3 regions of the Paenibacillus sanfengchensis genome follow, and region 1 is predicted to be linked to each of the others. Evidence: a T-box and tRNA genes for the amino acid it is inferred to sense, from the RefSeq annotation. Region 1 holds a T-box; the other regions hold tRNA genes.
The links. A T-box is a leader RNA that pairs with one kind of tRNA and senses whether it is charged. The one in region 1 lies ahead of argS (arginine--tRNA ligase), so its partner is inferred to be a tRNA-Arg.

Region 1 (10,679 bases):
ACCTGGATCAGTTCGAACGGCGGCGTCAAAACGGAGTACGCCTACGAGGTGCTGAACGGGGGAGGCGAGCTTTGCGTCGTCGGATCATCTACGCATTATGTGGTCCGAAGGGAGGATTTCAAGCCCGTTCAGTTCAAAAAAGTATTTCCGGACTGGTATGAAGTATTCGAGCGGGCCAGTAAATTTTGATTCCGGTACATCAAAACGTTACAATACTCTTTAGAGCTTTGCTATAATTCATGGAGTTACGCCGCAGGAAAAAGGAGTTATTGTATGCGCAAATGGATAGCGGTATTTATCGTAGTCGTTCCCCTGGTAGAGTTTTGGGGTTATGTGTGGGTCGGGGAGCGGCTTGGTGTCGGAAAAACGATCTTTCTGACCTTGGCCACTTCGGTGATCGGCCTTCTGATGATGCAGTTTGAGGGCCGCAAGCTGATGGCGGATGCCAAATCTCAAATGATTGGCAACCAGATTCCCGGCAAAATGATGATCGAGGGCTTATGCGTGTTCGGCGGCGGGATCCTGCTGTTGATTCCGGGTTTCGTAACCGATGCGATCGGGTTTACGATGGTGTTTCCTTTAACGCGTCCCCTTTATCGTTTGCTATTGATGAAATGGATCGGCAAAAAAATCAAAGACGGAACGATCACCTTTTTCCGGCGTTGACTTTTTGATTTTTTTTCGATATAACTAGTTTAACTATTTTTGGAACTGCATATGAAATATCTGCGAACGGGACAGTACGCTGCTGGAAACCATAAAAGCGAGCCGGGAGGGTGGAAGCCGGTATGGGGAAGTGGGCGGAAGCGGGCCCGGGAGATGGTTTGCCGAAGGCGGCGGGGGTTGCCGCAAGCCGTAGTCAAATCCGGGTGTTGGCCGTTATCCTTCAGAGTGGTTGGGACGATGGGTCCCGACACGCAGAGTGGTACCGCGGGAACTGTAAGTCTCTCGTCTCTTCAATGGAGATGAGGGGCTTTTTTATTTGGAGAAAAGAGGGGATTGGAATGGATTGGTTTAAAAAAATCGTCGCGGAACAGATCGCTAGAGTGCTGGAAGAAATTACGGAGCAGGAAATCCGGGACTTGCTGGAGATCCCGCGGGACGCTTCCATGGGCGACTTGTCGTTTCCTTGCTTTACGTTAGCCAAAAAGCGCAAGGCTTCCCCCGCGGGGATCGCCCGGGAGCTTGAGGAGGGGCTTCATGCCCGGGGTATCGCCGGGTCCGGCCTTATCAAAGTGTCGTCGCAAACGGGTTACGTCAATTTTTCTTTGGATCATGCCGCAGTAGCCGAGGCGATATTGCCCGGGATTTTAGAAAGCGGGGAGCGGTATGGAGCGGGGGATATAGGAGCGGGCAAAACGGTGGTGATCGATTTTTCCTCCCCGAATATCGCCAAGCCTTTTCACGTAGGCCATCTGCGCTCCACGGTCATCGGAAGCGCGCTGTACCGGATTTACTCGTATCTGGGTTATCGTTGTGTCGGTATCAACCACCTGGGGGATTGGGGGACGCAGTTCGGGAAGTTGATCACGGCCTACCTCCGCTGGGGAACCGCCTCCCGCCTGGAGGAAGCGGCCATCGACGAGCTGTTGGGGTTGTATGTGCGTTTTCATGAGGAGGCCGACAAGGACCCCGCTTTGGAGGATGAGGCCAGAGAGTGGTTCGTCAAAATGGAGCAGGGAGACGAGGAGGCTAAGAAGCTGTGGAGACGGTTCGTCGATGTAAGTCTGGCGGAATTCCAGAAGATCTACGATCGGCTCGGCGTGCGGTTTGATTTTGTGACCGGGGAGAGCTTTTACAATGAGTATATGGATGATGTTGTGCGGGAACTGAGGGAAAAACGCCTGCTTGAGGAGGATGAGGGCGCTTGGCTTGTCCGCCTCGAGGAGTACGGCATGCCCCCGGCCTTGATTCTGAAAAAAGACGGCAGCTCCCTCTACCCTACCCGCGACATAGCGGCGGCGCTGTACCGGAAGCGGACCTTCGGCTTCCATAAAGCCTTGTATGTGACGGACTATTCGCAAAGCCTGCATTTTAGCCAATGGTTTAAGGTGATCGAACGGATGGGCTACGGGTGGGCGTCCGAACTTGTCCACGTTCCGTTCGGGCGGGTCAGCCTGGAAGGCGAGGCCATGTCCACCCGGAGGGGGAAAGTTGTCCGGCTGGAAGAGGTGCTGGATCAGGCGGTTTCCAAAATCCGCGAGATTATTGAGGAGAAAAATCCCAAGTTGGAGAACAAAGAAGAGGTTGCCCGGCAAGTTGGCGTGGGTGCGGTCATCTTCAATGACCTGCGGGGAAACCGGATCAAGGACATCGATTTTTCCTGGAAAGAGGCGCTCAGCTTTGAAGGGGAGACAGGGCCGTATGTTCAATATACGTACGCCCGGGCCTGCAGTGTACTGCGCATGGGGACGGGAACCGAGGATCTGCACGGCTTGAACCTTAGGCCCGGCATCGATTGGGACCCTCAACGGTTAAGCTGTGAGGCGGAGTTCAGGATGATCAAACAGCTCGGCCTGTTCCCGGAAGTGGTCGGGCAGGCGGCCGCTAAGCTGGAGCCTTCGCTGATTACCCGCTACTTGGTGGATACCGCCCAGGCTTTTAACCGGTTTTATCACGATTGTCCTATTCTGAAAGAAGAAGCCTCGCTGCGCATCGCCCGCCTGGCTCTCGTTCAAGGCGTGCGGATCACGTTGAAGACCGGGCTGGGACTGATCGGGCTGCAGGCGCCGGAGCGGATGTAGGGCGAACGTGGAGGAAGGCTGCAATGAATCATCGCAGCCTTCCGTTCACGATATAGTTGCGCAGATCGCGGATCACGCCCGCGCGGATCATGGCGCCGATGACGACGAAGGAGACGGGGCCGATAATCAGCCCAAGCACACCGAACAGCTTCAGTCCAGCAAACATGGCGATCAACGTGGGCAGGGGATCGAGACCGACGCTGCTGGCCAGCACTTTGGGCTCGATCAGTTGGCGTGCGATCAGAATCACGCCGTACAGAATCGACAGCCCGATCCCTAGTCCGAGGTCCCCTGTCATATAGGCATAAAGCAGCCAGGGGACCATGATGGTTCCGACGCCGAGATAAGGGAGCAGATCCACCAGACCGATTAATAAGGCATAGGTGAAGGCGGATTCGACGCGCAAAATCAGAAGGCCGATGAGGACGATGACGGCCGTGATCGAGATCATGATGAACTGGGCGCGCAAATAGCCGAACAGCGCTTTTTGCAAATCCCTCCAGACCTCTCCGGCGGTCTTACGAAAGGCAGGAGGGATAAAGCCGGCGAGAAACCGGATGTGGCGCTCCCAGTTTTTACTGATAAAAAAAGCGGCCAGCAAGATGACGACCAGAATCAGCCCGAGATTGGGCAGCGAGGTCAACAGTTGAACGATCCCGCTCAGCAGACCGCTGAGCAGGCGCGATACCGCCGAGCTGATTGTGCTTGTTGTGTTGTCGATGTTTTGATTGATCGTGTTTTCGTAATCCGGGTTATCGGCAATAAAGCGGTTGATTTCATTGATGATGTTTTGGATTCCTTCGCTTTGGCTCCATTCGACAAACCATTGCCGCCAGTTTTCGATATGCTGGTCCAAAGACTCGGCCAGGCTGATCAGCTCTTTGACGAGCCGAGTGATGGCGGCGGACAGGACGATCCCAGCTCCCCCGAAATAAACCAGGAGCGCCGCGGTAACCGCGAGCCAGCGCGGCAGTTTGACGGCGGCCTGCAGCCAGCGCACAAAGGGGTTCATCGCATAGGCGATCAGCCAGGCGATCAGGAACGGATACACTAGCGGCAGCGCCCAGTAAAAGCCGCCGGCCAGCAGGATCAGAACCAGGAGCACTCCGGTCCCCCGCATCAGGCGGTTTCTCAATACATTATCCAAACGGCATTCCCCTTTTCGGACAGGTCCTCTTTCTACCCTATTACTTAGCCTCTTTTTCTATGCCGGAAACAATTTGCCCAGGAAGTTCACGAAGTCATCGAAAGCAAAAAGATATAAAGTGACTTTTTTCATTGCAAAACGAAAGCGATTACAAAAAATCATTTATCACCACGATAAAACAATTTGATATCCCAGACCAGGCTGTTCGGGTTCCCTTGTTTTTAAAAATCCAGTATGATGAATTTACAGGATGAACCGAGTTACCGATGAACACGGTACCCGGCGTCATAGCCAGATATCTACTTTGTCCGGGCCTTGTTATTGCCATGCTCTGAAAATTTTAAACTTTTAAATTGAAAATGTTTTCATTGGCTTGTTCGGCTCATATTTCGTTTTTAAAGGAGAGATGCACTATGACGGCTACCAAAGGACTGGAAGGGATTGTGGCAGCGACTTCATCCATCAGCTCGATTCACGACGGGGTTCTTGCCTATCGCGGCATTAATATCGATGACCTGGCGGAGCGTGCGACTTATGAAGAGACTGCTTATTTGCTTTGGTACGGCAAGCTGCCTACCAAACATCAGTTGGCCAACCTGCAGAATCAACTAAGCGAATATGCGCCGGTACCGGAAGCGGTTCTCGAGCAAATGAAGCTCTATCCGGCCAACGCGAATACGATGGCCGTTCTCCGTACAGCCGTTTCGGCCCTGGCTTTGTACGACGAGCAGGCGAATGACAATACGCGCGATTGCAATCAACTTAAAGCGATCAAACTGCAGGCCGAGCTGCCTACGTTGATTGCCGCTTTTGCCCGGATCCGCGAAGGGAAAGAACCGGTCGCTCCCTTGAAAGGCGTTTCGCTGGCTCACAACTTCCTTTATATGCTGTCCGGCGAGGAGCCGGATCCGGTCGCCGTCCGCGCCCTGGATCAAGCGCTAGTCCTGCATGCGGATCATGAGCTGAACGCTTCCACCTTCTCCGCCCGCGTCACGGTCGCTACGCTGTCGGATATCTATTCCGGCGTCACCTCCGCGATCGGTACCTTGAAGGGCCCGCTGCACGGGGGAGCCAATGAGGCGGTGATGCGGATGCTGAGCGAAATCGGCACCTTGGATAAAGTCGAGGCTTACATTCAGAACAAGCTCGCCAACAAGGAGAAGATCATGGGCTTCGGCCATCGGGTTTACAAAAACGGGGACCCTCGCGCCAAGCACCTGCAAAAAATGTCCCGTCAGCTGGGGTTGATGAAGGGCGATACGACCCTTTACGACATTTCGGTCAAAGTGGAAGAGCTCGTGACGAATCAAAAGGGACTGAAACCGAACGTCGATTTTTATTCGGCCTCGGTTTATACGATGCTGGGCATTCCGAGAGATCTGTTCACGCCGATCTTCGCGATCAGCCGCCTGTCCGGATGGACCTCTCATATTTTGGAGCAGCTTGACGACAACCGGATCATTCGTCCGCGCGCCGAATACACGGGAGCGACGAATCAGCGCTACATCCCGATCGATCTGAGATAACGCCGACCAACCCGGGAAACCGGGTTGGTATTATGTTAAAATGGATAACACACGAATATAAGGAGGAAATCAAAGACATGCTGAAATTGGAAAAATTCAGTCTTCCGACCGAAGGCGAAAAAATCGTTATCGATAACGGCAAGCTTCAGGTGCCGAACAATCCGATCATTCCTTTCATAGAGGGGGACGGCACAGGCCGCGACATTTGGAAAGCCTCCAAGCGGGTTCTGGATGCCGCTGTGGAGAAAGCTTACGGCGGCGAGAAAAGAATAGCCTGGTACGAAGTATTCGCGGGGGAGAAGGCCTACAATACATACGGGGAATGGCTGCCAGCGGATACGCTGACTGCGATCCGCGAGTATATTGTGGCGATTAAAGGCCCGTTGACTACGCCGATCGGCGGCGGCATCCGTTCGCTGAACGTGGCGCTCCGCCAAGAGCTGGACCTGTACGTATGTCTTCGCCCGGTCCGCTATTTCGATGGCGTTCCTTCTCCGGTGAAGCGTCCCGATCTCGTGGACATGGTCATTTTCCGGGAGAATACGGAGGATATCTATGCGGGAATCGAGTACAAAGAGGGCTCTGAAGAAGTGAAGAAGGTGCTCCAGTTCCTGCAAAATGAAATGGGCGTGAAGAAGATCCGCTTCCCGGAAACCTCCGGCATCGGGATCAAGCCGGTTTCGGAAGAGGGCTCGAAGCGTCTGGTGCGCGCGGCCGTGGAATATGCGATCAAGCATGGCCGCAAGAGCGTTACCCTCGTACACAAGGGCAATATCATGAAATTCACCGAGGGCGCCTTCAAAAACTGGGGTTACGAAGTGGCTGAGGCCGAATTCGGCGACAAGGTATTCACTTGGGCCGAGTACGACCGGATCAAGGAAGAATCCGGAACCGATGCGGCCAATAAAGCGCAGAAGGAAGCCCAAGACGCGGGCAAAATCATCATCAAGGACGCGATTGCGGATATCGCGCTTCAGCAAGTGTTGACGCGCCCGACGGACTTCGATGTGATCGCTACCTTGAACCTGAACGGCGACTACTTGTCCGACGCCTTGGCGGCTCAAGTCGGCGGCATCGGCATCGCGCCGGGGGCGAACATCAACTATGTAACGGGGCATGCGATTTTTGAAGCCACTCACGGTACGGCTCCGAAATATGCGGATCTTGACGTGGTGAATCCCGGCTCCGTGATTTTGTCCGGGGTGATGCTCCTTGAGCATTTGGGCTGGCAGGAAGCGGCCGACCTGATTTATAAAGGTCTGGAAACATCCATCAACAACAAGACGGTTACCTACGACTTTGCCCGCCTGATGGAGGGCGCTACGGAAGTGAAGTGCTCCGAGTTCGCGGATCAAGTCATTAAAAACATGTAGGAGGTCTTGATCAACGTGGCTATTCGTCGTAAAAAAATTACGGTCGTCGGCGCCGGCTCCACCGGCGCGACTACGGCGCTGATGCTTGCGCAAAAAGAGCTCGGGGACGTCGTTCTCCTCGATATCCCGCAGTTGGAGAACCCGACGAAGGGCAAGGCGCTCGATATGCTGGAAGCCGGTCCGGTCCAAGGCTTCGACAGCCATATCGTCGGGACCTCTTCCTACGAAGACGCCGCGGAATCCGACATCGTCATTATTACGGCGGGGATTGCCCGCAAGCCGGGAATGAGCCGCGACGATCTCGTGAATACGAACGCGGGGATCGTGCGTTCCGTTTGCGAAAACGTGAAGAAACATTGCCCGAATTCCACGGTCATCATCCTGAGCAACCCGGTGGACGCGATGACGCATACGGCTTACCGGACGCTAGGGTTCCCGAAAAACCGCGTGATCGGCCAATCCGGCGTGCTTGACACCGCGCGTTACCGTACGTTTATCGCGCAGGAGCTGAACGTTTCGATGGAAGACGTTCGCGGCTTTGTGCTCGGCGGACACGGCGACGACATGGTACCCCTTGTCCGGTATTCCAGCGTCGCCGGGATTCCGATCGAAGCTCTGCTTCCGCAGGAACGGATCGAGGCCATCGTCCAGCGCACGCGCGCGGGCGGCGGCGAGATCGTCAACCTGCTCGGCAACGGCAGCGCCTATTATGCGCCGGCCGCATCGCTCGTGCAGATGACGGAAGCGATCCTGAAGGATAAAAAACGGATCCTTCCGGTTATCGCTCTTCTGGAAGGCGAGTACGGCTATGACGGCCTGTTCATGGGCGTACCGGTCATTTTGGGCGGGGACGGCATCGAAAAAGTGTTCGAGCTGGAGCTGACTCCGGAAGAAAAAGCGGCTTTGGATAAATCCGCGGCGTCTATACGCGAAGTCATTTCGATCGTTCGAGGGTAAACATGTCAGAAATGTGAATTTTTGAAAATGAGGAATCCTCCCGTCTCGGGGGGATTCCTTTCTTTTAATGACAACTCTAGGTATAATAGATTGTAATAAATCTAATTGACAAAGGTGGTTGTGATATGTATGGAATCATGATGTTTCTCCACATCGTGGGTGCCTTGGCGCTGGGCTTCTACCTGGTGCTGCCGATCGTATTCAGCAATGTGCCCAAGCTGACGCCGGCTGCCCAGGAAGGTACCGTGTCCGCCGTGAAGACGCTTAATACGTATGCGCAGATCGGCTTGGTCGTTCAATTGTTGACCGGCGGATATTTGATCAGCGGCGGCGGTGGCGGATATTCGGTGCCATGGATGATCGTTGTTGTGGTCTTGTTCCTGGCGATTGGAGCCTTCAGCGGGATGCTGGGGAAGCCGCTCCGTCAGGCGACGGAAGCAATCCGGGCCAACAAAGGGATTCAGGACACGGCCGGAAAGCTTCGGACCTTCAGTACGCTGCTTTGCCTTTGCGTGCTGCTGATTTCCTTCTTTATGGTGTACAGAAATATCATTTAGCCATTAATGGAATTCCCTACATAAGGGCATAAAGAGACCATTCCAGAGCCAGGCGACTGAAATCGCTGCCCGGCTTAGGAATGGTCTTTTTGGCCAAGCCATCAGATCACGGCCGGGCATTCACGCTCGCAATATCCTTGAACTCCTCCCCGGAGGAAACCGGGCGCGACAGCTCGTGGCAGCGAACGATTTTGGAATCTGCCCATTGGAACAAAGCTAACAGTTCCACCTGTCCGCGGGCTCCGTGTTTCTTCGTAACATCCACTTCATATCGAACCGCCGCCATCTGCTCCTCCTGGTCAAACACGATATCATGAAAAGGGGACACCCGGATTTGCCCGGCGATCCTTTTCAATTCCGCAATATGATTTCGGAAGGCGACCAGGTCGGATGTAACGCCGTCCGTAGTCTGCATGTAGTTGCCGGCAAAGTAATCCGGTATTTTGTCGATGTTTAAATTCTCAACGATATCCCGGTACATTTCCTCCAAAAATAAAATAGCTTCCGTCTTGTTCATCATAATAACCTCCGAGTTTAGGAAATTTGTGATCAGATCAAGCTGGACCATGCGTTCAAGAATCGAATAATCACGTCTAGTTCCTCGTCGGAAAAAGCGCCGAACAGCCGGATATATTCATCCTTCAAACGTTCATGAATCCGGTCATGGGCCTCCGCCGATGCACCGCCTTGTTCAGATAAGCGATAATAAATTTCTTTCTGATTTGCGACGTTGTGCGAGGGAAGCAGCAACTGCCGTTCCACAAGCGGACGGACAGCTTTGGTTACCGCAGGCTTGGAAAGATGAAGCCGCTCCGCAAGCAGCGTGTTATTTAATGCTCCGGGCTGTTTTTTGACCAGAGAGAGAATGTGGAGCTGGGTGAGCGTCCATTTTGATTCCGCTGCGGGAGTCAATTCGGAAGCGAGCATCTCGGCCGCCGTGCTTCGCGTTTGCACCCGTTTTTCTCTTCTCATAATGAATTGTTGAACGGCTTCAAGGGCTTGATTCTGTTTATCGGTTTCCATGGGGTACCCCTTTCTGTATAGTTAACCGGTTAACTATATTTTAGTTTACCAGTTAACAAAAACTTGTCAAGCACGAAAAAAACGCGAGTTGAAGAAGAACCTTCATCCCACGTTTTCTATTTCTACTTCTGCATATCATCCAAGTGGGCAAACATCAACTTCAGGATGTCGAGCGCCAGTTGTTTTTCTTTCGGCGAACGCTCCATCATGATTTGCCTTACTTGATTCATAAATTGGTCATCGTTGATCTCGATGGAATCGTGCAGCAAGTAGTCGACGGTAACGCCCAGTTGATTGGCCAGTTTAACGAGAGTTTCCAGGGATAAACTGCGTTCGCCCCGCTCAATCTGCCCTATGTATGCGTCGGAAACCTCGATTTTCTCAGCGAGTTTTTCCTGAGTCAGATTCATCTTGTGCCGCTCCTGCCGCAGCCGCTTGCCTAGTGCGTCATAGTCCATATTACCCCTCCTGTATTTAACCATAGTGAGATTGAGAGGCAAAGATAATAAACTGTTAGTTTTGTTTCTGTTTACTGAAAGCATGAATTGAAGTATTATGGTATTTGGAATCGGATAAAACAAGAAGTATACCCTGATTCTGGATTTATTTATTATGCGTGCTAAGGAGAATTTTTATGTCTTCCCAACCTATGGTTTCTATCATTATGACGGTAAAAAATAACGGGATCGATCTGTTTATGGCCATGGAGTCCTTAAAGGTTTCGCAAACTTCCATACCTTACGAGCTGATCCTGGTCAATGAGGGATCGGTGGACGGATGCTGCGATTTTTTGATGAATTATAATTTTCCCCGGCCTTTCCGTTTGCTCAAGGGCCAGACCGGTGTACCTTCCCGGAATTTGGGTGCGGCCCACGCGTTCGGCGCCTACCTGATCTTTTGTACGCCGCGGTTGTATTTTGAGGATCATTGGATGGAATCCCTGTTGGCACCGATATTGGGGGGCGAGGCCGACGGGGTATCCCCGCGAATGGAGATCCATGAAACTTCCCGATTCGTTCCCGAGCCTTGTTACGAAGGGGAGCTTCTTCACAGTATGGAACAGTATCCTTGGAGGATTGACGACGAAACGCTTGCCTGGTTATCCCCGGATTGCTTTGCGATTTCCCGGGAGAAATTTGAGGAAATTGGCGGGGTGGAGGAGAACTTTGTCGGCAAAGAGCTGGAAACCTCCGAGCTTTCGCTGCGAATCTGGCTTTTTGGAGGGCGTTGCCAGCTGGTTTCCGCAACCACGTTAATGCTGGTCTACAGACAAAATTTCCCCAGCGATGACAGCGGTAAGAAATGGGGGGGCGATTTGCTCAGGCTTGCCGAGCTTCATTTCCAGGAGAAGC
Region 2 (10,679 bases), on a different contig from region 1:
AACGTATTGGCCTTTGATACGGACAACATTAAGCAAAAAATGATTCAGGAAGAAGGCTGGATCGGCACGGTATGGTCCGGTGACGCCTCGTTTATCGCCAAAGACAACCCGGACGTGGCTTACGTCGTGCCGAAGGAAGGCGGAACGATCTGGTCCGATAACTACGCGATTCCGAAAGGCGCCAAAAATCAGGAACTGGCGGAGAAGTTTATCAACTTTATGCTGGAGCCGGAGAACAGCGCCAAAAACTATGAATCGATCGGATACAGCGACCCGAATACGAAAGCCCATGAGTTCCACAGCGAGGAATACAATAGCGATAAAATGATCAATTTGTCGCCGGAGGAATTGTCCCGGACCGAATGGTTGGGCGATGTCGGCGATAAACTGCAAATTTACGACCGTTTCTGGACCGAGCTAAAGAGCGGTCGGGAGTAACCGAGTCGGGGGAAAAGCGTGGAAGCACGCTTTTTTTCTTTGCCCGGAAACGGGTAAATGTACAAATATACAGGCAGAAAACCTCCTGGTGGCTGATTTAAGGCGGCGCGGAAGGAAAAGAAGCATGTTTTTCGCCATGCGGGGAAATAATTGGGGTAACTCCAAGAAGAGGTGAGCTACCTTATGAACAAGTTTGTGAAGATCACGGGTACCCTGATTGCGGCATTTGCATTGGCTTTGCCCTATGGCATAGGGGGTCTGGAAGCATCGGCCCTCCCGGCTGCGCGCCCAACCGGCGTTCTGTTGCCCCAGGGGCAGTCTTCTGCAATCCGCGAAGGGCAGCCGGTTAACATTACGCTGAAAGGGAAAGGCCTGAAACAGCAGGGGCTGCAAGGGCAGGAGGATGTACTGCTGCCGTTGGAGCTGATCCGCAAGGGGCTTAAAGTGAAGGTCAAACAGGATGCCGGGACCAACACGTATACGTTAAAGAAGCAAAACGTAACCGTAACGCTTCAACCCGCCGAAACGGGGGCCAAGGCGGTTGTGGACGGCAGCACGCAGGTGCTTCCTTATGAATGGAAGGTCGTGAACGGGCAACCTTATGTATCGGTGAAAGTGCTGACCGATCATCTGGGCTTCACCTCCTCCTGGAAAGATGCGGGAAAGACTCTAGACCTGATTCCGCACCGCTTGAATGACATCCGGATCGAAACGCGGACGATTGAGAAAAATGTTCCCGAAGCGACAATCAAAGTGGAGTATCCGCAGGTCAGCGGGCTTCGCAGCAAGGAGGCGGAGGGCAAAATCAACGCCCTGCTGCAATCCAGAGCGGAAAAATTCGTTCAAGCCTCCTTGAAGGAGGCCCAGGAGAATCAACCGTCACCGAACGGCAGTCCTTACGAATACCTGGGGAACTATACCGTGACCTATAACCGGGGCGGACTGCTGAGCATCTTGGAACAAACATACGCCTATACCGGCGGAGCACACGGGATCAGTTTCCGGGAAGGCCTAACTTTCCGGCTGAGCGATGGCAAGCTGCTGACCTTGGACGAAGTGCTCCGGGCGAATCCCGGATTTCGCAGCATCGTTGATCCATCAATCGCCAAACAGTTGCAGGCGACGGAGGGGTATTTCGGCGGTTTCGAAACGATCGGGAACAATCCCGACTTCTATTTGAAGGAGAACGGGGTGGTCATCTTTTTCCAATTGTATGACTATCTGCCATACGTGTTCGGCTTTCCCGAGTTTTATTTCTCCTTCCCTGAGCTGGGGATCAGGTAGAGGAAAGAGGTTTAGCAATAAAGTAAAAGCCTGCCGATTCGGCAGGCTTTTTTGCTGAGTATCCGATGGACGCAAAAATAGCGGGAACCCCTTGCTGGGTCGGCGTGGTGAGCTGGGTCGGCGCGTACCCAACTTCTCTAGCCGCCCCCTCAATAGCGGCCTTTTGAGCACTGAAGTTGCATCAAACCTGACAGGGTGCTACTTATTTTGAAACTTGTCGCCTCGGTGTGGCGAGTTGGATCCGGCGTGTCCCATTTCCCTAACCGCCGTCGCATGAGCAGCCTTGCAAGAAAGACGAAAATTAACGCTAACGGTTGCCACAGCCGTTATTTGTCCTGAAAACGCCAATTTCCCATTCTAACGGTCGCCACGGCGCCTATTTTCGCATAAACAGGCTGTTAAGGCGAGAATCCAGGGGAATAACGGCGCTCACAACCGTTAGAATTTCGAAAGGGCTACTTTTCGTTAAATAGCGGCTGCTACAGCCGTTAGAGTCCTCTCAGGCATTAGTACCAGCTGGAAAGGCAAAATAAAATTCCCCGAAAAAAAAGGAAGACTACGCCTTGCGTAAGATGGGGCTCCCATTTTTAACCACCCTCTTCTTTCATGTTAGGGTTAGTTCATCGCTAGTGGCTTTTGCGGCGCTATTTCCGCCCGATTCGGCTTCGGGGGAATCATAGCGATCAAAAAGGGCCTTATTGTCCTGTTGCTGGCCCCAAAATGATGGTTGGGTCCGCTTTTTCCAACAATAGGACCCTAAAAAGCCGCTATTTCACATCGACCAGCCGAATTCGACAAAATAGCGCCGCATAACGCCCTTATTTACCTGCACACCACCTGCACGGTTCACATAGGGAAGCCGGCGGCCTAAAAGGAGAATGCGCAGGCTTAATTTCCCCAGTTATTCTTCGTGATCAAATTGCTTATTGCAACGCTAGGACATGAGGGTCGAAATCCCCGGATTTAACGGAAAGAATTCCCGTTTATGCCGAGTTTTCGCGCATTAGGGCAGGTTCATTTCATCCGCGATTTCGACAGGAATCAGCTTGAATCGCTCCACATCCGCCAGACCGCGGTTCGTGATCCGCAGCTCGGGGATGACCGGCAGCGCGATCAGCGAAAACGTCATGAACGGGGCGTTCAGCGGGCTGCCGAGCGTCCGCCAGGCTTCTTCCAGCGCCTGGACCTGCTTGACGACGACCTCAAGCGGCTGGTCGGACATGAGCCCGGCGATCGCCATCGGCACGGCCGCCAGGACCTGGCCGTCCAATACGGCGATCATGCCGCCGCCCAGACGCGCGAGCTCATTGGCGGCAAAGGCCATATCCTCCGGGTCGGCGCCCATGACCAGGAGATTGTGGCTGTCGTGCGCCACGGTCGAGGCGACCGCACCGCGCTTCAGGCCGAAGCCTTGGGCGAAGGCCAGCGAGATCTCGCCGCTGCCGCGGTGACGGTCGATGCAGGCCAGCGCAAGGACATCCCGCTCCACGCTGGGGCGGATGAAGCCGTCTTCGACGGCCAGGCGCGCCCCGCCACGGGCCGTGCGCGCGCTGTTCTCGATGACCCGGATCACATTGACCCGGGTCTCGGCCGGCCCGGCGGCCGCGCCGCGCTTCGCGCTCGGCAGCGCGAAATCCCGCGCCTCCAGCGGCCGCGCGAGGTGCACCGACCGGCGGGCCGCCTCCGGATACGCGTAATCCGGAAAGTCCAGCCGAAGCTGGCCGCCGTCGTACACCACCGAACCGTCCGCGATCACGGTGGACGGTTCCATGCGCTCAAGGCTGCCGATCAGCAGCAGATCGGCGCATTTGCCCGGCGCGATGCCGCCGACGTCCCCGTCGACCCGGAAGTAACGCGCCGTGTTGATCGTCCCCATCTGGATGGCGGTCACCGGATCGACGCCTTCCTCGATGGCCCGGCGGACGACATGGTTCATATGCCCCTTCTCAATCAGGGTCTGCGGGTACACGTCGTCCGTCACCAGCATGATGTTGCCGGGATAGACATGGTCTTCGGTCACGACCTTGATCACTTCCTTCACATCATGCCAGGCCGATCCTTCACGGATCATCAGGTGCATGCCCAGCTGCAGCTTGAGCAGCCCTTGCTCCTTCGTGACGGTCTCGTGGCACGAGGTCACCCCGGAGGCGATATAAGCCTGGAGGAGCGGCTCCTCCTCGCTCGGAAAGTGCCCGGTGACCGCCTTGCCGGCCCGGATCGTGGCCGCGATCTCGCCGGTCATTTTGGGATCGCCGTACACGACCCCTGGGAAGTTCATGACCTCGCCGAGGCCTTCGACGCCATCCCAGGTCATCCCGTCTTCAATGTCGGCGACATCCAGGGCCGCCCCGGCATCTTCCAGATGATCCGTGGCCGGAACGCAGGAAGGGAAGGTCGTATATACCTTGAGCGGCAGTCCCCGGCCTTCCTCATGCATCCAGCGTACCCCGTCCGCTCCGAAGACGTTGGCGATTTCATGCGGATCCATAAACACGCCCGTCGTCCCTTTGGCTAAGGCCGCTTTGGCGAATTCGGTGACCGAGAGCATCGTGCTCTCGACATGCATGTGGCCGTCCAGCAGCCCGGGAACGATAAACCGTCCCGCCGCATCGATGACCGCGGTCCGCTCGCCGATCGTATGGCTGGCATCGCCGACATAAGCGATCCTTCCGCAGGCGATCGCGACATCCGTGCCCGCCTGGAGCTTTCCCGTATAAACGTTGACCAGAGTTCCGTTCTTCACGACCAGATCGGCTTTGCGGGTGCCCGCGGCCACCTCGGCCAGTTGACGGCTCACTTCGGTTAACTTGCTTCTCTTGACTGGTTTCATTCGCTCACTCCTTGCTGGGTAAACTGGCTAAAAAGTAATGTACTTATTCTTCCACCGAATTCGCGTAAAAGCAAGAAAAAGACTGCCCCGCCGAGCGCAAGGGCTCGTGAGGCAGTCTTGCCGTTAGCGGTTATTCGATTACACGCCCTGCGGCGTAACCTTCTCGATCACGCGGTCGATCAAGCCGTATTCCTTGGCTTCGGCGGCGCTCATGAAGTAGTCGCGGTCCGTATCCTTTTCGATCCGTTCCAACGGCTGACCGGTCCGTTCCGCCAAAATTTTGTTCAGCTTGTCGCGCATTTTCAGAATGCGGCGGGCCCGGATTTCGATATCCGTAGCCTGGCCTTCGGCACCGCCAAGCGGTTGGTGAATCATGATTTCGCTGTTCGGCAGCGCGTAGCGTTTGCCCGGCGCACCGGCATTCAGCAGGAAGGCGCCCATGGAAGCCGCGAGACCCACGCAGATGGTGGAAACGTCGGACTTAATGAATTGCATCGTATCAAAAATGGCCATACCGGCTGTGATGGAACCTCCAGGGCTGTTAATGTACAAATGGATGTCTTTCCCCGGATCCTCCGCGTCCAGAAACAGCATCTGAGCGATGATGGAGTTGGCGACAACGTCATTCACCTGGGAGCCCAAGAAAATGATGCGGTCCTTCAGCAGTCTGGAGTAAATGTCGTAAGCGCGTTCGCCGCGGTTACTTTGTTCAACGACCATAGGAATATAACTCACCGATAAAACCTCCTCATTAATGGATCAAGTTTAATAAATCAGAACCACTTCCTGGCCCAAGCATCGTCGGGAATCCCGTAGCCCGTTCGCGCCAGACTTATATCCCGGGAAAGGCCGTGTGTCAGCCTTGAGCCCAATCGGTTCAATCAATTAAAGAATTGACGGAATCGATGAATATTAACCTCATCATAAACAATTTCAAACAGAAAGTCAAAGAAAGTCAAACTCTAGGTAATAAAAAAGCCCAAACTCAGGGCGATGATGATAACAGGCTGCGCAACCCAGTTCAGTGCTGCGGATGTCTGTCATTTAAGTAAGATGGCGCGCCCGCGAGGAATCGAACCTCGATCTCAGGCTCCGGAGGCCTACGTCATATCCATTGGACCACGGGCGCATGATTTAAGAACAACAAAACTTATTATAGGACATCCGTTTACGGATTGCAAGTTATATTTTGCGCTGTTAAAAGGCACCAATTGGGGTTTGTAAAACTTGGGTGTTTCTTCGGTTTTTTTGAAAGCAGTTTTGAAAATTTTTAGATCGAAATGCCTTTTGTAATGAAAACTAAAATAACAATAATAGCAATACTATAAAATTTTGTTAGTCAAAATAAAATTGTTTTTTTGTGTAGTAATTGACCTTTATCTTAACAAGGAGTATATTTGTTTTGTCAATAAAATAATGTGCTAATAACAAATATAACAACGATGTTATTAAAATCAATTACCGGAGTAAAAGAAAGGATGGACTTACCATGTCTCAAGCTGTTCCTTGCAATCCCCAAGCAACTGAAGAAGTGAAAGCGCTATTAAATTATTTGAGCGGGTTGTCCGGCAAAGGCATTATCACGGGGCAGCATACGCAAACCACAACACAGGAGGAACTGCATTACATTCGAGAGGCGACAGGGAAGCTCCCCGCCCTCTGCGGTTTCGAACTCTTGAGCTATTCCCCGAACATTAACTATGAAATGAGCGGCGAGGAATGTTTGCTTGAAGTCAATGAAAACAAAAATACGCTGCAAAACGCCTGGGATTGGGTGACCAACGAAAAAGGATTGCTCACATTTACCTGGCATTGGTTCTCTCCGCTCGGCGGGAAGGATAAGAGCTTCTATGCGGAGCATACCGATTTTGATGCTTCTCGGGCGATTGTGGAAGGAACCGCCGAGCACAAGGCGTTGTTGTCGGATATGGACTATGTGGCCGACATCCTTAAGGAATTCCGCGATAAACGGATTCCGATATTGTGGCGTCCTTTTCATGAAGCGGAAGGGGAGTGGTTCTGGTGGGGCAGCAAGGGCCCGGAAGTGGCCAAACAGCTGTATCTTCTCATGTATGACCGGTACACTCGTTTCCATGGGCTGAACAATTTGATCTGGGTTTGGAATTCGCCGCTGCCGGAAGGGTATGTCGGGGATGATAAAGTGGATATTATCTCCAGGGACTTGTACCCGCCGGCTCATGAGCATACCGACCTTCGGAAAGAGTACGAGGAGTTGATCCAAATTACGCCGACGGAGAAACTGGCGGCTCTGGGGGAAATCGGATCCATCCCCAGTGTGCCCGATCTTGCGGAATCGCGAATTCCGTGGCTGTGGTTCATGACCTGGTCCAACGATTTCGGCAAGACGGAGTTGTTCACGTCGAAGGAAGAACTGCGCCGGGCTTACCATCACGAATACGCCGTTACACTGGATCGGCTGCCTAAGCTATATTAATCCGTTGAGGAAATTTTGCGAAGAAGCGTAAACAGCCCCTTGTCGAAAAGGGGCCGTTTTTGTATTCATGACACCGAGGGGCGGAAGACATGAACTTTGTCAGAGTATTGAACGACATTAAGCTTAGGAACAAACTGTCTCTGACCTTTATCACTGTCGCGGTTATTCCGCTGCTGGTTAGCGGGGTATTCTTTACCGGCAAGCTGCGCGAAATCATGGTCAAGGATGCCTTCAAGCAAGCGGCGGACAATGTGGATCGCGTACGGAAACGGACCGAAGAAGTCATCAAGGTGCCGCTCGATATCTCCTATCAACTTTCCAATGACAGCCGATTGAAATCGGTGGTGAGCCGCAGCTACGACAGTTACATCGAGGTGATCCAGACCTACCGCCAATATACGGAAATCCGGGACTACATGAGGCTGTACAAGGAGGTAAAAGCCATCCGGCTCTATACGCCAAACCCGACGATGCTGAACAACTGGGAGTTCATGCAACCCGATGCCAAGACGGAACAGGCGGATTGGTACAAGGTGGCTTTGGGCAAAAAAGGGCTGGCCGGCTGGGGATTCATACAGGATGAGCGGGATCAGAAGTACTACCTGAGCTTGGTGAGAAAAATCAGCCTCGACGATCCCGGTCAGGAAAGCGTGCTTGTCATCAATGTTAATACAGCCCTGCTGAACTCGATTATTTCACAGGAATCCTTTCAAACCATGATCGTTGACGACCACAACAATATCGTGGCAGCAAACCGGCCGAATCTGTACGGCAAAAATCTCGCCGAAGTGCACGCCGGTGACAGTATGCTTACGCAAAGCGAAGGAAGCTTCGATGCCGTCATGGACGGGAAGGCGTCCAAGGTCGTCATCGCCAGTTTAATTCCGCAGAGCAGTTGGAACGGCTTGCGGGTGATCTCGGTGTTTTCCGTATCGGACATCGTCCGTGATGCAAACGGTGTTATCCGGCTAGCCGCCTTGGTCATCGGAGGCTGCCTCGTCGTCGCCGTCTTGCTCGTCCAGGCATCGGCATCGCTCATAACGGGCCGGCTGCTGCGTTTGAGCAAGCATATGTCCAAAGTCGGAACAGGTTCCTGGAATGCTTATCTCGACTTGGACGGCAAAGATGAAATCGGCCAGCTGTCCCACCGGTTCAACGCTCTGGTCGGCAGGCTTAGCCAACTGATGCTGGAAGTGGAGGAGACCAACCGGCAGAAGCGGCTGCTGGAGCAAAAGCAAAGCGAGATCAAGTTTAAGATGTTGGCCAGCCAAATCAACCCCCATTTCCTGTTCAATACGCTGGAATCGATTCGGATGGAGGCCCATCTGCGGGGAGAGGAAGATATAGCGCAGGCGATCTGGCAGCTTAGCACGTTGATCCGCAGCAGTTTGGAAGTCGGCAACGGAAAAATTCCGCTTTCCGAGGAGATTGCCATGGTTCGCTGTTACTTGGAGCTGCAAAAATTCCGTTATGAGGACCGGCTGCAGTATAAGCTGGAACTTGCGCCGGGGATTGGGGAGGTCGAGATCCTGCCCCTGATCATTCAGCCGCTGGTGGAGAACTCCATTCTCCACGGGTTGGATCAGAAAGAGGACGGCCCCACATCTATCACTATACGGGCGGACTATAGCGAAGACGGCCAGGTGCTTGTGGAGATTTCGGACGATGGGGCAGGGATTGTGCCGGGGAAACTTGAAAGCTTGGTAAGAGAGCTCCAGGAACCGGAGGAAACCGGTCAGCGGATTGGGCTCCGCAATGTCCATGACCGCCTGAGGCTTACCTATGGTGAAGGCTCGGGACTTTCGATTGAAAGCAAAGAGGGTGAGGGAACCCGGATTTCATTTTGCATACCTAGGGGAGGAGAATCGAATGTTCTCAGTGATGATCGTTGACGATGAGCCAAAACTGCGTCTTGGCCTGCAAACCTTGATTCCGTGGAAGGAGCTGGGCTATGAGGTGACGGATACCGCGGCTAGCGGAAAAGAAGCACTTCGGGCTCTTGAAGAAGTGGTTCCTGACTTGCTTGTGGTTGATATCCGCATGCCCGGGATGAACGGATTGCAACTGCTCCAAGAGATTCGTCAGCGGGGATGGAACGTGCATGCGGTCGTGCTCAGCGGGTATGCCGACTTTGAATATGCCCGCCGTGCGCTGCAGTATGACGTCGAGGGGTACTTGCTCAAGCCCGTTAATAAAGAGGAAATGTCAGCCCTTCTTGAAAAGCTCCATGCCCGACTGGCTGCGGAACAACTGGAGAAACAGGTACAGCGGGAGACGTACACCCGGGAATGGTTGGTGTATTCTCTGCTGTCCGGTTCGTTTGAAGCGGAAGGCGGGGCCCTCGACACCTTGTCCGGCTCGCTTGGAATGGATTGGCCGAGGTATCAGGTCGTCATGTTGGATTTTCCGGGCATCCGGTCGGAGAAGGACGAGCGAATTGGCCGCTTTCGGGAGCGGTTGGCCAAGACATACGCCTCGGACGCCCGCAGCGTCGTTTTGGCCTTTGCCTCGTATATCGTGCTGCTCCTTGGAAGCCCGCCTGTGGGCGATGTCGAACGGGCTCGCTTTTACCGTGAACTGCAACTCCTGGCAGAGGAGCTGCGAGGGGAGATGAATGCCGCGGCGGGCCAAACGGTGGGGCTGTTTCGCGATATCCCTGATTCGTTTCAGACCGCCCGCTCCCTGTTGGAACGCAGCTTTTTCTACGATAAAGGAAGGCTGCTTACATCGGAGACTCCACCCAGCTACCTAACGGCTGCTCTAGGCGGTAATTTGCCGGACAAGAAGGAATTGGCCTTCCGTATTTACTATTTGGTAGATGTGGGACATACGGAGGCGATCCAGTCGCTTCTGGACGGAGCGGCTGCACAGATGGTAGCCGAGGGGAAGGGGGAGGCGGAAATTCGGGAACAGTTCTTTTACCTCGCAAATGAAACGTCCCGAAAAGTCCCTGCCCCCCTTTGGGAAGAATCAGGTTATGCGGGAGGGCCGTCCGAATTTTTAACGGGCATCACCAGCCAACGGACCCTCCGGGAGCTCGTCACCTATGTTGCCGGTATATTGGAAAGACTGGCCCGTTGTGCCGATTATTCCAGCCGGGACAATGAAATCAAGCGAATGCTCGATTATATTGAACGGCATTATAACGAAAACCTAAAGCTGGAGACGCTTTCGGAAGTATTCAATTATAGCAGCTCTTACTTGGGTCAGCTTTTCAAAAATCAGACGGGGGAATATTTCAACACCTATCTTGACAGGGTTCGGATCGAAAAAGCGAAGGAGCTGCTGGCACAGGGTATGAAGGTATATGAAGTCGCTGAAAAGGCCGGCTATTCTAACGTGAATTATTTTCACAACAAGTTTAAAAAGATGGAGGGACAGTCGCCGTCATCTTTTCAAAAGAACGGTTCTCATGAAAATCGTTGGCGGTTTCTGAAATGAATGGTGATTTTGGAATGAAAACCGGCGGAATTCGCGATATGGTCTCCCGCTTCCGAGATGCCTTATGCTTGAAGCACGAAGGGGGAGGAGATAACGACAGAAGTGAAAGCGGTGCCAATAAAACAAGTGTAAGAGAGGGGAAATTACAGAAAATGAACAGGATGCAAAAACCTTTTGCACTGGCTGCGAAACGGGGAAAAACAAGCTTTGTTTTTTGTTTGACACTGTTTT
Region 3 (10,679 bases), on a different contig from region 1:
TCTTTTGCAAAATACACCCGAGCCTTACCGCACCGGGGAGATCGAATGGAATTTCGTCAAATTTCTGATCGACCGCAGCGGGAATATCGTTAGACAGTACAGTGCCCGGACGGAACCCGAGGCGCTGGAAGAAGACATCAAGCAGCTCTTGTAAAAGAGCCGCCCACAGGCGCTGCTCCAACCGTCGGTCCGTCCGCGGCTGGGGCAGCGTTGTTTTAATCCGTATAAACTGCAAGACTGGTCTTTCGGACTATAATTATGCCATTTTTTTGTCGAAAAATAAGACCAAAGCGGCATGTCCTTTTTCCTGGGTTTCCTCTATAATCGGAATATCTTACATCTCGGAGGATTAAGACTATTTATGATTTCCCGCAGAAAAGAACCTTTCCGCTACACCATCAACCCGCCTATGACATGCTGGATCGAAATTAAATCCATCGACAACATGCCGGTCAACAGCAAGCTGGCGGAAGCCGAATTGATCAATATCAGCAAATCCGGATGCTGCATCCAAATCGGGCTGGACCTTCATGCCGAGCAGCACACGATTCGTACCCACGTGCACTTCCAGCTTAGCGAGGAGCGCTACTGTTTTCCGGGTGAAATCCGCTGGCAAAATCCCCACGGAGAACATCTCTATCATTATGGGCTTCAGATGGAACTGACACCGGAAGAAAAGGAAAAAATCAATATCGAGCTCCGTTCCTTGGCGGCGGCAAAGCGCATTATCGTGATGTAACGAAAGATGCGCTTGAATTTTTTTGGCGCGATATGATATAATGATCAAGTCGCTAATGCGGGTGTAGTTCAATGGTAGAACGCCAGCTTCCCAAGCTTGAGGCGAGGGTTCGATTCCCTTCACCCGCTCCATTATTTTGACTTCGGACCTTCGGTAAAACGGAGGTTTTTTGGTTTGTTTCGATCCGTACAGAACATCGTCTGCATGTTATAAAATGAAGCGCTCGTCGGGAACGCGATGGTTCCTCCTTGACGGGCGCTTATTTTAGCAGGCGCGTTCCCGCTAGCGCCTCATCAGACATCATAGTAGGAGAAAATGAAGATCCGTTGAGCTATGATTTGGAGTGAGGTCACTCGAAAGTACGCAGTCTCAAGCCCACGACTATCAAGGTGCCTAGCAACTTCCAACTCCAAAAGATGCAAATCTGCAGGAATTTAGGCCGATCTACGAGGGTATGCGAAAAAAGATGCAAATCTGCAGGTATTTCTAGCGATTTTAGAGAAACGGGCCTATTTCGTCGAAAATTCCTGCAGAATTGCAGGAATCTTGAAATTTTTGTTCCGAACAGGAAAAAATCCTGCAGATATGCAGGAATTCTGTGTTAATCAAGGTTGTCTGATGGGGCACTAGCTCCAGAGCGAAGTAATTCCGCCCGCCCCTCTCTACTCTTATAAATAAGAGCCTTTTCGGCCATCCTTGTATATGTTTCGAACCGTCTTCTCATGTACACCGATAAAATTTGCAATCTCCACAAAGCTATAATCGGCAATGATCAACTCTTGGATTTGCTTTACGAGCCGTTTGGTCATCCTCCTTTTGCGATCCACATTGGAAAGTTCCTCCCAAAATATAGCGCTGCAATTTCTGCACTTGTATCGCTTTCGCAAAATTACCAAACTAACATGTTTTTGCTTTACAGGCAGGTCCAGCACCACTTGCTCCCTACACCCGTGTTTGTATAAAGGCTCCCCGCTACCGCAATAGGGGCAATATGTGGGAAAAGCCGCTCGCTCCACCGGGATCATAAGATCTTCTGGATATTCCACGACAGGTCCGCGGACTTTCAAATCCGGCAGACTGTGCCAGTTCTGATGGTTCGCCAACATGTTAGGCCTTTAGCTTGCGGAGAGGGAGCAAATAAATTAGAAACAAGACACTCAAGGTCGCATACGCCGCCGTAAGCCCGAAACGATCCGTCAATCCACTCGCCAGGAGGGGACCGAGCATCATGCCAAGCGAGTAGGCCGTGTTATATGCCGCAAATGTAGCGCCTTGGGAAGCGAACCCCATTTCCTGCGAGATGTCGGCGAGCTTCGGAAGCGCGGGGGTCAACACCATTCCCAAACTGATTCCCAGGCCGATCAACCCGATAATTTGCACCCAAATTTGCGTGGGGAGAGCATTTAGCGGCAATGCGACCGCAGCCATTAAAATCCCCAGCCGGATCGTTGCAAGATGCCCCAGCCGGGTAGACAGTGAACCGATCCATGGGGCAGCCGCACCGTAAATCAATGTGACTACGACAAACATCAGACCGATCATAGAGGGGGACAAGTGCAGGTCCTCATTAAAATGAATCGGCAGCGTCGGCTCTATACTTGCAAACAAAGCGGCTCCCACCGTAGCCACACCGGCGATCACCATGACTCGCTTATTCCGAAGCAAGCGGAAAGGGGAGATAAATTTGTCCGCTTTGGTATCGTTCAAATGACGCAGAAGCACGACGCTGATGGTCGCAGCCAAAAGAGCGATCCCCGCAGCGATCAGAAACGGCAGGCGGTAGCCGCCCCATTCATACAGCCAGCCCCCGGCCGGCGGACCGAGCAGAATCCCTCCCGCCTGGCCCGACATAGCGATTCCCATCGCTCGGCCGCGCTCATTTGCGGGGAAAACCTCGGCGAGCAAGGAAAGCCCCGCCGTCCATGGCGCCGCCGCCGCTACTCCCTGCATGGCACGCGCCAGGACCAGAATCCAGAAGCTCGAAGAAAACGCATAAACCAAAGTTGTCGCCGACAGCACAATCAGCCCGGCCACCAGCATCTTTTTTCGGCCCAACCGGTCTGCCAGGGCCCCGACAAATGGCGTCGCTATAAATAAGGCGATGGCATAACTTGCAAAAAGCAGGCCGATTTCCGATTGCGAGGCGCCTAGCGATTCGGCATGGAGCGGCAGAAAAGGAACGATGATACCGTACATTAACATATCGGCAAATATAGCCACAATCACAACCAACAGAACAGATTTTTTCAGGGGGTTTGAATCCATGAGGCTCACACTCCTCTTCCTAAAATTCCTAATATTTCATCGATGCATTTAAGCTGAAGCTCGCATTGTTCATAAATATTATGAAAAATAACATCGATTTTCGGAGTTACTTCTCCCGGTACGCCATGCTTCTTCTCGTATCCCGATTTCATACTGGCGTACACCTTTAAAATTTGCGCTTTCTGCTCTTCCAGAGCCTCCGCGATTTGTTCCTCCCCCAGGTTCTCCATAAAAGTCAGAGCCGTGTACAGGGATGCGGGGAACACAACGGATGATTTTGAAAAAGAAGTCCTCAATAAGCGGCTCAATTCTAAAACCCCGTCCTCGGTAATTTTAAAGATGGATTTGGTCCTCATCCCGGTTTTTTCGACCTTTTCCAACACCACTTTCCCTTCCTCCTGCAGTCTCTTTAGAGCATGGTAAATGGATGCGGGCTTCACGTAAGCCCATAAATCTGTCTGTGAGGACTCCATCATCTGCTGAATTTCGTAGCCCGACATCGGTCCGTTGGCTTTTAAAAGTCCCAATACCATGGTACGGGTCATGATTATTACCTCCTGTATCAACTTTATAGTAATCGTTTAATACTAAACGTTTAGTATATGAGCAATACTATCACAATCTTCCACGTTAAAAAACCGATTTAAGGCATTTCACCACATAATCCGATTTCTAGATAAGTTTGAACTATTGAAAGTTAGTCGTAGTAACTTGGTTGGTCTCGTTGACTCGGATGGTGGTAGTAGATGACAGGATATACGCGCTGGGGGCGGGGGTCAAATTAACGGGAATTCCTCCCGTTAATTTGGTGCCTATACGGCTGCAGAGGTGGATTAGCTGGAAAACCTCCAGCTAATTCACCTGAAATTGAGTACATCAGCGGTTGGGCCACGAAATAGATGGAGTTTTTCCAGCTAAATCGGACCCAAGGGACAATAGTGGAAAATTAACGGGAGGTTTTCCCGTTAATATATGGAGTGTGTGTTGACTGGTTCCAGACAGTGCCGCTTTATATCTACTTTGGGTGGATGTCTCCATAATCATTCCATTTCACACTATTCCTTATCGCCAATTCTTTAGTTCAACCTATATAGTTAAAAAAACGGCGATCACCCGGCCTCCCCGTAATCGCGGGCGGTCTTGCTTCAACGAGCCCCTATGGGGGTTCTCATCCCCTTGGGACGCAAAAAGCCGGTTCATTAAGTTGAACCGGCTTTCTCTTACGTCCCAGGAGGGATTCGAACCCCCGACCGACGGCTTAGAAGGCCGTTGCTCTATCCAGCTGAGCTACTGGGACACAAAGTATGTAAGAAGGATGCGTTATTTATTATAACGCATCCTTTCTATTTTTCAAAGGGGGTATTTAACCTTATGATGACTTTGCCCTAACCCCCGGATGATTACCGCGGTAGTCCGGCGTCGAGGCGCTCCATGATCTCGCGGTCCGCCAGCAGGCGCTGCAAAAACTCGGCCCGCTGCCGCTCGGGAGACGGCCAGCCGTCGCTGCAGAATTCCTGCTCGGCCACCTCCTCGTACGCCTGGTGCATGTTGTTGTCGTACCAGTCGGTTCCGAGGTCGGCATCGCTCTTGACCATGCGGACGATTTCGTACTCTCCGCCGGACGAACGGGCCACATACACAAAAAGATCGGCATCGCCCACCGCACCCGGGCGGACCAGGATTTCCCCGCAAGGCGTTCCTTCAACTTCGGTGATCCGCCGAAATACGGCATCCTTGATGTAGTACATCCCTAAACCTCCTCGTCTTCGCCTTCCACCATTCCGGGAGAAATGCGGAGGGAACGGTGTAATTGTTCGCGCGTTTCCGCGGTCCCCAGCCTGTAAATCTGCCGGTAAAGTTTATCCACGTTGCTTTGGTAGCTGGCGTTCACGTCCTCCTCGGGACTGTCCGGCCAAGGAAACGTATAGGCAAAAAAGGTGCTTACTTCTTTTTCATCAATTTGCTCCAACATATGACGTATCATGTCAGCTTCTTCCGGGGTCGCGCGGATTTCCCACTCATAACCCGTCGCCCCTTGATCCTCCAGCAAGGACCGGCCTTGCAGGGAGACATAGTATGTTTTTTTCTCCATCGCCTACCTCCTGGCCCCGGGGAATCGGCCCCGTTTACTCATAGTTTTCCTTTAAGGACAGACATTTTATGCCTCGGATAGGCATAATTTGTTAGTACTTTTCAGCCGGCCCAAAAAGGGGAGCGAAAGCGGTCATAGAGAGGAGAAACCATCATGTGCGGAATTACGGGTTTTATCGAATGGAATCGGGATTTGACGGCAGACTTGGACCTGGTGCTGTCGATGACATCCTGCTTGGAAGCAAGAGGGCCGGACGCCCAAGGAACCTGGATTTCCGGGCCTTGCGCATTCGGACACCGGCGCCTGAGCGTCATGGATCCAGAAAACGGCGCCCAGCCGATGGTGATCCAGGAGGAGGAAGCCGTTTACAGCATCGTATATAACGGGGAGATCTATAATGCGCCCGAGCTGAAAGAAGAATTGCGCCGAAGAGGCCGGACCTTCCGGACAAACTGCGATACGGAAGTACTGCTTCAATCCTATATCGAGTGGGGCCCGGATTGCGTTTACCGGCTGAATGGCATCTTCGCCTTTGCGATCTGGGACAGCGTAAGGCAGCATGTTTGTTTTGCCCGCGACCGGCTCGGCGTCAAACCGTTGTTTTACAGCGAAATCGGGGAGACCTTGATCTTTGCCTCCGAACCCAAATCGATCCTCAAGCATCCGAAGATGGAAGCCGCCGTCGGGCCGGAGGGATTGGCGGAAATTTTCGTCATCGGGCCGGCGCGGACGCCGGGGCATGGCGTCTACCGCAACATGAAGGAACTGCGGCCCGGCCAGGTCATGATTTACAACCGGGCCGGGCTGCGCACGTACGCCTATTGGAGGCTGGAAGCCGAGCCGCATACGGATTCCGTCAAAACGACCGCCGATACGATTCGTAGCCTGCTGCAAGATACGATGGAACGTCAGCTCATTTCGGACGTTCCGGTGTGCACATTGCTCTCCGGCGGACTCGATTCCAGCGCCCTGACCGCGCTGGCCGTCGATTATTACCGGCGGACCGGTCAGGGACAGGTGCACACGTACTCGGTGGATTACGTGGACAACGACATGTATTTTCAGGCCCACAGCTATCAGCCGGGGGCCGACGCCCCCTGGATTAAACGAATGGTCGAGGAGCTCGGTACCGAGCATCACTGGATCTCGTTTGACACCCCCGAGCTTGTCGACGCGCTGCCGGACTCCACCCTGGCCAGGGACCTGCCCGGGATGGCGGACGTGGACGCCTCCCTGCTCCTGTTCTGCCGAGAGATCAAGAAAGGCGCCACGGTCGCTATCTCCGGGGAAGCCGCGGATGAGGTGTTCGGCGGATATCCCTGGTTCCACCGGGAGGAGCTGCTTCGCTCCGGCACGTTTCCCTGGTCGGTCGCAACCGGGCTGCGCGCCGGCCTCCTCTCGCCGGAAATCCGCGACTGGATCGCGCCGGAGCAGTACGTCGCGGACCGGTACAGCGAAGCCTTAGACGAGGTGCCGCATCTGGGCGGGGAAACCCCGGAGCAGGCCCGCATGCGGACGATGTCTTACCTGAACATCACCCGGTTTATGCCGACCCTGCTGGACCGCAAGGACCGGATGAGTATGGCGGCCGGACTGGAGGTCCGCGTGCCTTATTGCGATCACCGCCTCGTGCAATACGTCTGGAACATCCCGTGGGAGATTAAAATGACGGGAGGGCGGGAGAAAGGGATTTTGCGTAAAGCGTTGGAAGGCGTCCTGCCAAACGATGTCCTCTACCGTAAAAAAAGCCCTTACCCCAAAACGCATAATCCGGCCTATTTGGAGGCGGTTCGGGGGCAGATGCTCGAAATTCTGGATAATCCCTCCGCCCCCATTCTGCCCCTGATCGATGCGAACCGGATTCGCGAAATCGCCGCTTCCCCGGAGTCTTCGTCCAATCTGCCCTGGTTCGGCCAATTGATGTCCGGACCGCAGTTGTTCGCTTATCTGGCCCAGGTTAACCACTGGCTGACCACCTACAAGGTGGCCATCCGCTGATCGCAAGTTCAACCAAAGAAGCCGCATTCCCTGCGACCCAACGCGGAATGCGGCTTCTTGATATTTATTTTCGGGCGGCTTGATCCAGCTTCTCCGCAAGCTCCCGGAGCGCCGCTCCCCGGTGACTGACCGCCTGCTTCTCTTCCAGTGTCAACTCGGCGAGCGTCTTCTCATACGACGGCAGGTAAAACAGCGGATCATAACCGAATCCGCCGCCCCCCGCCGGCTCGGAGGTGATCCAGCCCTCCACGGTGCCTGAGGCTTCGGTAAACTCCCCAGTCGCCGGGTCATACAGCGCCAAATGGCAGACGAACCGGGCCGTGCTCAATAGCGGCTGCTCCGTATCTTCGCCCTGCTGCAGCTTCTCGAGTTCCGCGAGCAGCTTGCGGTTGTTCTCCTCATCCGCGGCGCCTTCTCCGGCGTAGCGGGCGGAGTAGACGCCGGGTTCCCCGTTCAGCTTATCGACGCAAAGGCCGGAATCGTCCGCAAGGACGGGATGCCCCAATAAATCGCCCGCCGTCTTGGCTTTCTTCCTCGCGTTCTCCGCGAAGGTCTCGCCGTCCTCAACGATTTCCGGTACCTGCGGATAATCGTACATGCTGCGTACAGGCTTGCCCAAAAACTTCAGGGCATGGGCGAACTCGCGCACCTTTCCCTGGTTTCGCGTAGCGACGATAATAACGGACTCCTCACTGTTACTCATGCGTTGGCCCCCGGTTCGCCGCCGGTGATTTTTAACCCGATCGGTCCCAAAGCTTCGCGCTGCTGCTCGATCATCTCCCGGATTCCTTTCTCCGCAAGCTGCAGCAATCCGTCAAGCTCCTGCCGCGAAAAAGGCTTCTCCTCGCCCGTCCCCTGGACCTCGACGAACTGCCCTTGGCCCGTCATGACGACGTTCATATCGACTTTGGCTTTCGAATCCTCCTCATAGTTCAGATCGAGCAGCATTTGCCCGCCCACGACACCGACGCTGACGGAAGCCAAATAATCCGTAATCGGAAATACGGGCAGAGAGTGCTTGACCGCAAGCTTGTTTACCGCGTAAGCGAGCGCGATAAAAGCGCCGGTGATGGACGTCGTCCGCGTTCCGCCATCGGCCTGGATCACATCGCAGTCGACCGTGATGGACCGTTCGCCAAGCGCCTGCAGATCGACAACCGACCGCAGGGCTCTTCCGATCAGACGCTGGATTTCCATCGTTCTGCCGCTGAGCTTGCCGCGGGCCGATTCCCGCTGGTTCCGCGTATTTGTGGCCCGGGGAAGCATGGCGTACTCGGCGGTCACCCAGCCTTTTCCCTGTCCCTTCATAAACATCGGAACCTTCTCCTCCACCGTCGCCGTACACATGACCTTCGTGTCGCCGACCTCGATATAGACGGAGCCCTCCGCATATTTGTTGATGTCCACGGTCAATTTCATCGGCCGCCGCTCATCCGCTCCACGCCCGTTAATTCTCATTCTGATTGCCTCCTACGTTTCATGCTGTCTGTATTACGACTTTCCCTATTCTACCAAAGTGTAGGCATAAAAGCATCATTCCATTCCTCCCCGCCGCCCTATACAATCCGCCTCACCAGAGGGGAGTCATATCCGCCTGTAGCGGCAAGTCCCAGCGGTCATACGGCCAGCTGCCAGCTTCCCTTTTGAAAGCTGACCGGGTGAATAAGGGCTTTATACGGCCCTATTTTGTCGAATTCGGCTGAGCGATTGAAATAATTGTTTTTAAATGGCGGGCGGCAGGATGGGCGCCTGAGACCTAAACGACCGTCACAGCCGTTAGTTCCCATTTGCCCCTACAACGGGATCTCATTGATGCGCTCGGGGCGCAAAACCGGCTCCCCGTATTTCTGGTTATCCATGCCGATGACGTCCCTTTGCCCGTTAAGCCAGATTCGCACCTTTTTGTCCGGCGCGTTCTCCGTCACCGTCAGCACCACCGATTGCAGCATCTGGGCGGGCGGCTTCTCGCCCGGCTCGAACATATCGTCCTCCAGGGATACGGTAATGACCCCGTTCTCCGACTGCTCCACGGCTTTCAACACCGAATTGTCCGTAAGGACCCGCTCCAGGCCGTCTCCCCGGGCCGGCCCCTTGATCAGTTCGCCCAGCGCTCCCGTGACCGGATTGTTATCCGCATCCACAAACCGCGTAACCGGGACGAAATACGGCTCCCCTTCAGGACTTGACGCCGAGAAAAAGACGGTGACCGAACGTTTTTGCGACAGGCTTGTTCCCTCACCCAACTGCAAATTGATACCAACACTCCGAGTCAGCGGCCGATCCAGCGGAAAGCCGTTTACAGGCATTTCGTTCAGTTTGGCCCCTTCCATCCAGAACTGGACTTTATCGATGTCGGGATCGTCCACCAGCGTCCAGGTGACCGCCTCCACGATTTTCCGCTCATCTTCGGCGGCATAGCTCCCGAACGATTTGTTGAATTCGACGACCGCCAGCTTTTCGTCCTTTTTCAACGTAACCGCCTGAACCACGGTTCCCTGCGGCAGGACGCCTTTAAATCCGGCCGGCAGCATGCTCTGATACGCCCCGCCGGCCACGAGCATCTCCAGCATCCGGTTCAGTTTATCGGCGGCCTCCCCCTTGGGCAAATGCAGGGAAACGGGCGCCAGTAGCCCCTGCTCGTTTTGCAAATAAACCGTGGAGAGCGACTCCTCGGTTTCCACGGCGGTCGGATTCGCGGTTTCCAACGACTTCAACATTTGCATCTCCATCTCGCCCGGGGGCGGATCAATTTGCGCCGAAGAGCCTGTCCCGAACAAACTGCAGCCCGCTAGCACCAACGGAACAGCCAACACGCCGGCCACGGCGGTTTTTCGTAAATGGCGGTTTGAGATCATAACCGGGTTTCCTCCTCAACTGACCTGTACTGGGGATTGCCCAAAAGATGACTTTTTGAACAACCTCTATTACTATGTATACGAGCCCTTTTTCGGAAAATAACTAATTTTTCGGGAAGTGGACAAACTGCATCATAGCTATGTGTCTTTTGACGGTAATCCTAAGGCACTCTGAAAATCGTGAGGAGTAGGTGAAGGATATGGACATCGAACCAAGAAAAGCAAAAGCGCCTTATAGTCTAAACAGCAAAAAGGTGGCCGACGCCACGAAAATGTGGCTGCAGAAAAGAGGCGTCAAAATCGAGGAAATCGCCGAATTGGTGATGCTGCTGCAAAAGAAGTATTACCCGAATCTGACGATGGAAGAATGCATTCACAATGTCGAGCAGGTGCTCAGCAAACGTGAAGTCCAGAACGCGGTGCTCACGGGAATTCAGTTGGATATTCTCACCGAGCAAGGCCTGCTGATTCCCGAGCTTCAGGATATGATCGCCAACGATGAGGGCCTGTACGGCGTGGACGAAATTCTCGCCTTCTCCATCGTTAATGTCTACGGAAGCATCGGATTTACGAACTACGGTTATGTGGACAAATTGAAGCCGGGCGTTCTGGAGCGCCTGAATGACAAAACGTTAGGCCCTTGCAATACGTTCCTCGACGATATCGTCGGTGCGGTGGCGGCTTCCGCCAGCAGCCGGATCGCCCACCGCAAACAGGCGGAACGGGAATT

Region 2: it has a tRNA-Arg gene. The T-box ahead of argS (arginine--tRNA ligase) is inferred to sense a tRNA for this amino acid. The anticodon was not compared.
Region 3: it has a tRNA-Arg gene. The T-box ahead of argS (arginine--tRNA ligase) is inferred to sense a tRNA for this amino acid. The anticodon was not compared.

What each region holds. Positions count from the first base shown of each region.
Region 1 covers NZ_JBAGJC010000021.1:6,418-17,096, forward strand. The annotation lists gene V4U84_RS24940 (acyl-CoA thioesterase) at 1-189, shown strand, start outside; gene V4U84_RS24945 (FxsA family protein) at 274-666, shown strand; T-box leader at 720-959, shown strand; gene argS (arginine--tRNA ligase) at 1,005-2,744, shown strand; gene ytvI (sporulation integral membrane protein YtvI) at 2,773-3,891, opposite strand; gene V4U84_RS24960 (citrate/2-methylcitrate synthase) at 4,305-5,417, shown strand; gene icd (NADP-dependent isocitrate dehydrogenase) at 5,495-6,790, shown strand; gene mdh (malate dehydrogenase) at 6,806-7,747, shown strand; gene V4U84_RS24975 (hypothetical protein) at 7,873-8,304, shown strand; gene V4U84_RS24980 (nuclear transport factor 2 family protein) at 8,411-8,821, opposite strand; gene V4U84_RS24985 (MarR family transcriptional regulator) at 8,854-9,327, opposite strand; gene V4U84_RS24990 (helix-turn-helix domain-containing protein) at 9,450-9,785, opposite strand; gene V4U84_RS24995 (glycosyltransferase family 2 protein) at 9,962-10,679, shown strand, end outside.
Region 2 covers NZ_JBAGJC010000012.1:44,011-54,689, forward strand. The annotation lists gene V4U84_RS20875 (ABC transporter substrate-binding protein) at 1-438, shown strand, start outside; gene V4U84_RS20880 (PdaC/SigV domain-containing protein) at 622-1,722, shown strand; gene ade (adenine deaminase) at 2,726-4,552, opposite strand; gene clpP (ATP-dependent Clp endopeptidase proteolytic subunit ClpP) at 4,691-5,287, opposite strand; tRNA gene V4U84_RS20895 (tRNA-Arg) at 5,607-5,681, opposite strand; gene V4U84_RS20900 (glycosyl hydrolase) at 6,042-7,007, shown strand; gene V4U84_RS20905 (sensor histidine kinase) at 7,097-8,899, shown strand; gene V4U84_RS20910 (response regulator transcription factor) at 8,877-10,448, shown strand; gene V4U84_RS20915 (glycosyl hydrolase) at 10,601-10,679, shown strand, end outside.
Region 3 covers NZ_JBAGJC010000027.1:9,049-19,727, reverse strand. The annotation lists gene V4U84_RS26520 (glutathione peroxidase) at 1-154, shown strand, start outside; gene V4U84_RS26515 (PilZ domain-containing protein) at 362-739, shown strand; tRNA gene V4U84_RS26510 (tRNA-Gly) at 797-870, shown strand; gene V4U84_RS26505 (transposase family protein) at 1,408-1,566, opposite strand; partial or broken gene V4U84_RS27030 (transposase family protein) at 1,609-1,764, opposite strand; gene V4U84_RS26500 (MFS transporter) at 1,847-3,004, opposite strand; gene V4U84_RS26495 (PadR family transcriptional regulator) at 3,010-3,549, opposite strand; tRNA gene V4U84_RS26490 (tRNA-Arg) at 4,228-4,301, opposite strand; gene V4U84_RS26485 (hypothetical protein) at 4,405-4,752, opposite strand; gene V4U84_RS26480 (hypothetical protein) at 4,755-5,096, opposite strand; gene asnB (asparagine synthase (glutamine-hydrolyzing)) at 5,250-7,094, shown strand; gene V4U84_RS26470 (XTP/dITP diphosphatase) at 7,159-7,797, opposite strand; gene rph (ribonuclease PH) at 7,794-8,552, opposite strand; gene V4U84_RS26460 (GerMN domain-containing protein) at 8,888-9,949, opposite strand; gene V4U84_RS26455 (phosphatidylglycerophosphatase A family protein) at 10,150-10,679, shown strand, end outside.